2 regions of the Ureibacillus sp. FSL K6-0165 genome follow, and region 2 is predicted to be linked to the other one. Evidence: riboswitches for the same ligand, from Rfam matches in the RefSeq annotation. Region 2 holds a riboswitch; the other holds the start of a gene.
What was found. Region 2 has a riboswitch for FMN ahead of ribE (riboflavin synthase). Riboswitches for the same ligand answer to the same signal wherever they lie in the genome.
Positions count from the first base shown of each region.

Region 1: it holds a riboswitch for FMN, as region 2 does, so the genes downstream of both, NST00_RS12380 (ECF transporter S component) here and ribE (riboflavin synthase) in region 2, are expected to answer to the same signal.

Region 1 is NZ_JBBOQS010000001.1:2,506,901-2,511,991, forward strand. Features, by position in the region: gene NST00_RS12375 (sodium-dependent transporter) at 1-1,321, opposite strand, end outside; gene NST00_RS12380 (ECF transporter S component) at 1,531-2,112, opposite strand; FMN riboswitch at 2,341-2,475, opposite strand; partial or broken gene NST00_RS12385 (response regulator) at 2,561-2,785, opposite strand; gene NST00_RS12390 (ABC transporter permease) at 2,803-3,357, shown strand; gene NST00_RS12395 (hypothetical protein) at 3,609-4,817, opposite strand; gene NST00_RS12400 (RNA polymerase sigma factor SigX) at 4,807-5,091, opposite strand, start outside.
Region 2 is NZ_JBBOQS010000001.1:1,238,577-1,243,667, forward strand. Features, by position in the region: gene NST00_RS06060 (tetratricopeptide repeat-containing glycosyltransferase family 2 protein) at 1-221, opposite strand, end outside; gene NST00_RS06065 (hypothetical protein) at 439-582, shown strand; gene rlmD (23S rRNA (uracil(1939)-C(5))-methyltransferase RlmD) at 1,425-2,798, opposite strand; FMN riboswitch at 2,954-3,088, shown strand; gene ribE (riboflavin synthase) at 3,313-3,957, shown strand; gene NST00_RS06080 (bifunctional 3,4-dihydroxy-2-butanone-4-phosphate synthase/GTP cyclohydrolase II) at 3,972-5,091, shown strand, end outside.

The sequences.
Region 1 (5,091 bases), 1.3 Mb from region 2:
ATACAATTATAATCACAACCGGAACAACAAACGTCATCAATGCTCTATAAACGTGATAATACCCTTCCCCCATTTGGCTTCCTTGCAATAATTCCTTTTTTGCTAATTGTTTATCCATCACAAATACAATAAATATTGCAATTAATATATTTCCTAAAGGTAAAAGCACGTTGGAAACAAGATAATCCGTGGCATCAAAAATACTTTTATTAAAAATTGACACATTACTTAATACGTTGAAAGATAATGCAGATGGAATGGAAACAATAAAAACGATGATTCCTAAAATGACAGTTAATTTCGTGCGGCGAATATGTAATTTCTCAATTAACGCAGCAACGATAATCTCATACATGCTAAAAGATGAAGTGAGCGTTGCAAATAAAAATAATATCAAAAACATCGCCAAAAATACTTCACCGAAAGCCATTTGACTAAAAGCAGCAGGTAAAACCATAAACAATAATCCCGGTCCTTCAGTTGGCTCCATTCCAAATGTAAAGACAACTGGGAAAATTGCTAGTCCAGCAAGAAATGAAACCAAAATGGTTAACACAACAACCCATGTTGCCGATTGAGGTATGCTAACTTCCTTTTTTAAATAGGAACTATAAGTTACAAGGCACGAAAATCCTACCGCCAGTGCAAAAAAGGACTGTCCAAGAGCAAACAATAACGATTCCCCAGTAATATTTGAAAAATCTGGCCATAGGAAAAATTTTACCCCTTCCACTGCTCCATCTAAAGTTAAGCCGCGTACTACTAAAATAATAAATAGAATGAATAATAACGGCATCATAACTTTATTAGCTTTTTCAATTCCGTTTTGCACTCCTAATGCAATGACTAATACATTTGCTAAAGTAAATAGTGCAAGACCTAACAACGTAATCCATGGTGTCCCTATAACATAATTAAAAAAATCTCCTGGATTGGCATTCGGCTCAATGACTCCTCCAACCAATGAAACGCCACTGTATATAAATATCCATCCACCTACAACGCTGTAAAAGGATAGCATAATAAAGCAACCGATAACTCCTAACTTCCCAATCCAAGACCAGCGAAGATTATGGGGGGCTAATAATTTATATGCTGTTACTGCTTCTTTTTGAGTGCTACGACCAATAATATATTCCGATAATAGCATTGGCAATCCTATGAGAAGGGTGAAAATAACAACGATTAAGAAAAAAGCTCCCCCTCCGCTTTGACCTGTCACATAAGGCATTTTCCAAATAGCGCCGAGTCCAATGGCTGCCCCTGCCGAAGCTAATATAAATCCAATTTTACTCGTCCATTGCCCTTTATTTTGATCCATTGTAAAATTCCTTCCTTTATGACTTTAAACTAATAAACATGATGATTACATCATATCAATTTTTTAAAACAATATAAACTTTCTATAATATTGATCGAACAGAAATATAATGTAAGTAATCATACAATTCCTTCAAAAAGGTATTCGTAATTTACTCAAAATAAAAGAGGTTTGCACAAAACAGCAAACCCCTAATAATCTATGTTCTATTATTGTTTTTGCAATAAATATTGTGCTCTTTGATTTTCAATCCAATTTCTCATCGTTCTAAATAACATCAATACTAACACCATCAACAAAATACCTTTAATAATATTAAATGGCAAAATTCCTAGAACGATAGTTTCTTTTACATCAAATGTACCCATTCCTAAGAAATATGTGTACATTGGCAGGAAAGCAACATAGTTTAATACGCTCATGCCAATTGACATCGTAAATGTTCCAGCTATCAGTCCAAAGATTAACCCTTTTACTGAATTAGTTCTTTTATATACATAGTAAACTGGCATGATAAACAAGATCCCTGTTGCAAAGTTTGCCATATGTCCCACTGGCACCCCAGTAGGAGCACCCATAAATAGCCAATTCAAGATATTTTTAATGAATTCAACTAAAATTCCTGCAACAGGTCCCATCGTAATTGCCGCAATCAATGCAGGAACATCACTAAAATCAATCTCTAAAAATACCGGAAAATACGGCAATGGAAAATTTAAAAACATTAAAATAAATGAAATACTCGATAGCATTGCGATTGTTACAAAAGAACGCAATTTCATTTTGTTCATTAGCACTCTCTCCTCTTTGCTGATTCAACTCGCAAGAAGAAAGGCACATAGTCGACTTCGTTAAAAATTAAAATCCCTTATGCCAAACTAGCATAAGGGAGAAAACGGGTACACGAAAAGCTACACATGACAAAAAGAGAATAGGAAAATAGCGCGTTGGATTAATACAAAAATTTCCAACACAATAATTGCCACGTGTCTAGGTTACATAACGAAAAACGACCGTACCTTCATCTTCTCCCATCCAGACTATACTGTCGGCTTTGGAATCTCACCAAATCCTGCTCAAAAAGAGCTCGCGGGCTTAAGAACAACCGTTCTAATACCGCCGGTCGGGAATCTCACCCTGCCCCGAAGATGAATCATTTAATTTAGTAATATTATAGGAGTATTCCGAGTATTTGTAAAGGAATTAATATGAAGTATTAAAACAATCATTCTTTATTATTATATAATCATCAGCTCCTAGTCCAAGCCCAAGCAAACGATCCTCATCTTCTCCTCTTGCCGTTAAAAAAATAACAGGTATATTCGAATATTGGCGAATGGTCGATAAGAGAGAAAAACCATCGCCATCTGGCAACATCACATCTAAAATTGCTAGATCAGGCTTAATCAATTGAATAATTTGCTTTGCTTCTTCACAGTTTGTTGCTTGATAAATACGCTGAAACTGCAAAATGGGAGTTAATGATATTAACAATTTCTTCATTAAACTGTGTTTTTTTGCCAATTTTATCGGCCATTTGCGTTTCTCGTATATGTGATATGGAACATAAAGGGGATACGTGGAAACTGTTACTTACCCTTTCGATGAATCAAAAACAGATGTATTTCGCAAAATTCTTTTGTTCTTCAATCCTTTTATTATTTGTAAGCATTTGTCAATTTTTATTCATTTGGGCATTTGGTATGTATAAAGGTCTTGAAAATGTACCTTACGAATTACTATTCATTTTTTTATTGGGTACATCATTGACTTGTTTTACCATCATTCCATTGCAGCAATGGGCATCGATGACATTAAAAAATCAAGCTTTTTCCTTAACACTTGGAATGAGTGGAGCATTTCTTGGTTTAACGAGCAACTTTATCTCATCTAAATTCCAAACATTCATTATTTGGAGCTATTACATGCTCTTGAGTCCTATAAAGCAATTGTACCTCGATGAACAAGTGCACTTTACCATTCAAAATACCAATACTTTGATACCCTTATTTGCTATATTAATCGTCTATGGATAAATGCGATAAAAGAAAAAATGCGAAAAGCAATATCCTTGTCTTTTCGCATACTTTCTCACATATCAAATATAAAAAAGGTTGGATAAAATCTTAAAAATGATTTTCGAACCGGGGACGCTTTGCCTCGAAAGCGTAGCGACAGAGGCACTCACCCCGGCACTCCAATCAATTTTTAAATATATAAAAATATATTATCCCGGCATTTCTAATACTTCTTCTCAATCAATTTCAAAATACCCAAATGGAAAACTTTATCTATTTTCTAATACAGTATATGGCAACTCATTCGGTCCAACTGGAATTGGCAACGGTTTTGTAAAATCGAAACCTTCCCATTCTGTTTGTACAATGTTTTCAAATTGTACCGATTTATTAAATCCAGCTGCTGTTAATAACATCGCTTCAATCATTTGCATCGCTTCCACTTGATTATACTCAAATAAATCTAAGCGATTTTTAAATGTAATTATTACTACATCATGATTGACAGATACGGAATAATCAACATTGGGTAAAATCACTGATTTGTAAATATCATTTGTACTTACCTTTAACGCTTCCATTGCTTCTTCTACTGTTGAATAAGTTTCTCTAAAATTCGGTGCTAAAAACTCCGATCCATCATTTTGCACATATTTAAAGTAACTATGTTGCTTTGATTTTTCAGTTAATAGGGTATATTCTTCCCCAATATTCTCTAAAATTACCGGTTCGCTGTTTTCATCAACAATTTCCATTTCACTGTAATCAGAGAAGGTATCTGTTAAAGTAGCATAATAAGTTGCCGAATCTTCATCATATGGATGATTATTCGGTAATTTATGAATAACCTTTCCTTCACTTTCTGTTATTTCACCCACATATGGATGATATTCATTAAACCCTAGTAACTTTTCATTTAACTGCGGAGCATATTCATTGTATAACTCCACCTGTGTTGGATTGTCTTTCCCAAAATCTTCTACAATTTTTTCATTTGGGATTAAGATTGTTACTGGAATGCTTTCTGCTTCATCGCTTGCAAGACCAATCTTGAAAAGAGTGTTTCCTTCCAATTGTTCAGGATATACAGCAGTTTTAATATCAGCTTCCGATGTTGACATAGGTACAAAGTTTTCCTTTTCTTCCATGTCATTCGGAAGAGCAAAAGTTTCCATTTCCTGTTGATCTCCACTGGAATCATCTTGTTCACTATTTAATATTGCTTGTTCCTCCATTGAATTGTTCGTCAAAGATGGTATGAGAACAGCTGCTAATAACGCAGCACAAGCAGCAATCAACCATGGCATAATTTTCGTTTTCTTTTTAATAATTGGTGAATTTTTCGGAGGCTCTTCATCAAATACTCCATCTCTTTTTAATCGTTCAAATACTTCTTCTTTTGAACGGACATCATGAATTTTTGGAACATTTTTTAATAGCTCTTCAATTCGATCCTCATCCCAATGTTCATGATTCATTTTGACTCGCCTCCTTGTTTCGTGATAGTAATTCTCGCAATTGTTTAATTGCACGGTGTTGTGTTGTTTTGACTTTACCTTCTGTCCAATTTAAAATTGCTGCAGTTTCAGCAATCGATAATTCCTGAAAATAGCGCATAATTATCACCATTTGTTGATCACCTGTACATTTTTCCAGCGCCTCTAGTATTTGCCTTGTCTCATCATTTAATTCTATGAAAGATTCTGGTGATTTTGTTGGTGATACTAGTTGTTCTGTTTCCCAATCAAAGGC
Region 2 (5,091 bases):
GTTGCAAGACTGAATGAATAGTTTCTCGCTGCTGAAAAGTCATCAATCCAAGTAAAGTCATATATTTTATCTGTAAATTTACTTGCGATTTCTTTTGTTCTATCTGTCGAACCCGTATCGACAATGATGATTTCATCACAAATATCTTCTACACTTGATAAACAATTTGCCAAAACCTCTTCTTCATTTTTGACAATCATGCAAAGACTGATCGTCGGCATTTATACACCCCTCTACTAATCGAAATAACTATTTATATATATATGTAGCTTTAAATAATTCGGAACTTACGAACGAAAGGTGTAATAAATAAAAAAAGGAAAATGGTGATTGCAGCCCATCGAAATTTTCCTTATTGGGTAAGTAAAATTGCAATAGCTAATAAATGTAAAGCATAATGAGTGGAAGTTATCGAGGGAAAGTATAAGGAGAATTTTTATGGGGAAAGTGGAAGAAGAGCGATTAAGAATTTTAATCTGTTTAAATGCCAAAGCCAAAAATTTGCTCTTGCAGAGATGGGATAATAGTCAAATTCAAAGAAATAATAGCCAATTCGCCAGAGATAATAGTCAATCCAGATAAAATAATAGCCAAAGCCAAAAATTCGCATCATCAGAGATGGGATAATAGTCAAATCCAAAGAGATAATAGCCAACTCGTCCGAGATAATAGTCAACCTAGATAAAATAATAGTCAAATCCAAAGAGATAATAGCCAACTCGTCCGAGATAATAGTCAACCTAGATAAAATAATAGCCAAAGCCAAAAATTCGCATCAGCAGAGATGGGATAATAGTCAAAAGCAGTGAGATAATAGCCAATTCGCCAGAGATAATAGTCAATCCAGATAAAATAATAGCCAAAGCCAAAAATTCGCATCATCAGAGATGGGATAATAGTCAAATCCAAAGAGATAATAGCCAACTCGTCCGAGATAATAGTCAACCTAGATAAAATAATAGCCAAAGCCAAAAATTCGCATCAGCAGAGATGGGATAATAGTCAAAAGCAGTGAGATAATAGCCAACTCGTCCGAGATAATAGTCAACCCAAATAAAATAATAGCCAAAGCCAAAAATTCGCATCAGCAGAGATGGGATAATAGTCAAATCCAAAGAGATAATAGCCAACTCGTCCGAGATAATAGTCAACCTAGATAAAATAATAGCCAAAGCCAAAAATTCGCATCAGCAGAGATGGGATAATAGTCAACCTCAAAGAAATAATAGCCAACTCGTCCGAGATAATAGTCAATCCAAATAAAATAATAGCCAAATTTTTATGATCTACATATTTCTTTTTCTATGGGGGTCACATTAAACGCGCCGCTTCGTCGCAATTTATTTGTAACGAAAGTGTTAACGTCAGTTAAAAAAGGAGGTGGCTTAAAATTATTTTTCAGCCGTCCTCCCTTTTTCTAGCACTTATTTTTTTAAAGTTAATTTCGATACTATTTCAACCCGAGCTGTCTGAGGGAACATATCAACTGGTTGGATGTATTCAACGGTGTATAGCCTAGATAATTCTTTTAAATCCCTTGCGAAAGTGGATGGGTTGCAAGAAGTATAGACGAATCGTTTTGGTTTAATTTTTAATACGGTTTTAATAAAACTTGGTGCAAGACCAGTACGAGGTGGATCAACCGTTACAACGTCTGGTACAAATCCTTCTTTCGCCCATTTCTTAAGCCACTCTTCTGCTGGACCGTTATAGTATTTGGCATGAGTAAATCCGTGGTTTTGTGCATTTTTTTTAGCATCTTCAATGGACTCAGGAACGATATCCATTCCACGTACTTCTTTTGCATCTTTTGCAAGCCATAAACCGATAGTTCCGACACCACAATAGGCATCTACAACTGTTTCTTTGCCAGTTAACCCCGCGGCTTTTTTGATTTCATCATATAAAACAACGGTTTGTTTTGGATTGAGTTGGAAAAATGCGCGGGAAGATAAATCAAAAGCAAGTTCTCCTAATTTTTCGTGTATCGTCTCTTTGCCATCAAGTACAATGGTATCATCCCCAAAAATCAAGGAAGTTTTTGAAGGGTTGATATTTTGAGTGATGGAAACAATGCTTGAATCCAAATTTTTTATGCCTTGTATTAATTCCGCTTTTTTAGGAATTTCTTTTTTCGTCGTAACAAGGCAAACTTGTGTTTCTCCTGTTTGAATACCTGTACGAACGACAATGGTGCGAACAATTCCTTTTGATTTTCCATCATAGATTGGAATGTTCAGTTTTTGTAAAAGCTTTCGGATGCCGACAGTAATTTTTGTTGTTACAGGATGTTGTACGATGCAATCATTGATATTTAAGAGTTTATTCGTGCCTTCGACGAACAATCCGGCAGAAACATAGCTACCATTTTTTCGTACCTGGAAAGAGCTTTTATTTCGATAATGCCATGGATTGTCCATTCCAATAGTAATACGTATTTCTGCATTTTCAGCAATCTGTGGTACATATTTTTCTAAAGCTTGAATAACGATATCACGCTTTTCTTTTAATTGTCCTTCGTATGATAAGTGTTGTAATTGGCATCCCCCACATTGCTCATAAATTTTGCATGGAGGGGTTATGCGATTTTTTGAAGTTTCTCTAATTCGCACAATTTCCGCCTCGGCAAAATTTTTATGGATTTTTGAAACTTTTGCTGTGACGACTTCACCAGGAAGTGCTCCTTTTACGAATACAACATTCCGCTTGAAAAAGCCGACACCTTCACCATTGATTCCAAGTCGTTTAATTGTTAATGGAAATTTTTGACCGATTTCGATTTGCACTTTTTCAGACATCATTTCACGTCCTTTATTCAATCTTCAAATATTATAGCAATCGAATAAGGATAGGTAAAATTGCATATGTATGATTAGTGCAAGATAATAAATCAAGTTGATTATGTGGATTTTCTCCGAAATAAGTGTTATTGTTATAGATAATTAAATATTTTTATATCCTTCGGGGTCGGGTGAAATTCCCAATCGGCGGTGATGAAGCAATGCTTCTAAGCCCGCGAGCTCTTTTGGAGCAGGATTTGGTGAGAATCCAAAGCCGACAGTGAAAGTCTGGATGGGAGAAGGATGGTTTGTAAAAAATACCCATTAATCGTTAGTTAATGGGCTAGTTTAGTATACCCTTTTTTACATTCTATCTCCCGCATATAAGCGGGAGTTTTTATTTAGGTATACGTGAAAAATTTGCCTGTACACAGGCTTTTTTGTCATGCCTAAAAATACATCATTCTCCCAACCCCGTTAAGTTTTCGCTTAATGGGGTTTTTGCTTTTATTAAAAAATGAGGGGGATTTACATGTTTACTGGCTTAATTGAAGACAAAGGAATTGTCACTGCTATTCAAAAAGACGAAAAAAGTATGAAAATCGTTATTCATTCTCCAAAAATTGTGTCAGATGCGTCTTTAGGAGACAGTATTGCTGTCAATGGCGTTTGTCTAACAGTTACTCATTTAACAAAAGATGAAATGACGGTAGATGTCATGCCGGAAACTGTAAAAGCCACAACGATTCATCAGTTAAAAAAAGGAGACTATGTCAATTTAGAAAGGGCAATGGCAGCTGGTGGACGTTTTGGTGGTCATATTGTGTCGGGTCATGTGGATGGAGTAGGAACGATTCGCAGCAAAAAGCCGGTATCCAATGCAGTGTATTACGAAATTGAGATGCCGAAAGAACTGTTAGAACAATGTATTCCTAAAGGATCCATTACGATTGACGGGACAAGTTTGACGATTTTTGGAGTTAGTGATACAAGCGTCACAATTTCTCTCATTCCTCATACGTATTCAGAAACGATTTTAGGAATGAAAGGGATTGGCGATCAAGTGAATATTGAGACGGATATGTTGGGAAAATACGTGTTACATCATTTAAAGAAAATCAATCAAAAAGAAGAATCAAAAATTACGTTAGAATTTTTAACTCAAAATGGATTTTAAGGATGGTGGTTTTAATGTTGAACACGATCGAGGAAGCAATTGAAGATTTGAAAAAGGGGAAAACCATCATCGTTGTGGATGATGAAAATCGGGAAAACGAAGGGGATTTAGTGGCTTTAGCAGAGCATGCAACACCAGAGACCATCAATTTTATGGCGACATACGGCCGAGGTTTAATTTGTACGCCCATCATAGAAGAATTGGCACAAAAATTGGATTTACATGCAATGGTTGCAAATAATACAGACAATCATCAAACAGCATTTACCGTTAGTATCGACCATATTAGCACGACAACAGGCATTAGTGCATATGAGCGTTCAACAACGATTTTAAAAATGATAGATGATGATGCGAAAAAAGAAGATTTTCGCAGACCAGGACATGTTTTTCCGCTTATCGCCAAGAAAAATGGAGTATTGGAAAGACAAGGGCATACAGAGGCTGCAGTTGATCTAGCTAGGATTGCAGGATCATTTCCTGCGGGTGTGATTTGCGAAATTATGGGGGATGACGGAAAAATGTCTCGCCTCGATGATTTATTGAAATTCGCAAAAGTACATGATTTAAAAATTATTTCAATTGAGGAATTAGTTCGTTATCGTTTCCGAAATGAAGTGGTTGTAAGTCGTGCAGCATCAGTAAATATGCCGACAACATTCGGAAATTTTCGAATGATTGGTTATGAAAATGATGTTGATGGATTGGAACATGTGGCATTAGTAAAAGGGGATATCCATGAAGGAGAAACACCGCTTGTACGAATTCATTCAGCTTGTTTAACGGGAGATGTTTTTCATTCAAAACGTTGCGATTGTGGTCCACAGTTAGAAAAGTCATTAGAGATGATAGAGAAGGAAGGAAAAGGCGTTCTATTATATATGCAACAAGAAGGACGCGGCATCGGATTAATTAATAAGCTCAAAGCATATGCATTACAGGAACAAGGTTTTGATACGGTTGAAGCCAATCTGAAACTTGGGTTTCCAGCAGAGTTGAGAGATTATGCATTAAGTGCACAAATGTTAAAAGACTTAGGCATTACAAAAATTCGATTAATGACGAACAATCCAGAAAAAATTGAAGGTATCGAGAAATATGGCATCCAAGTTGTGGAACGTGTGCCAATTAAAA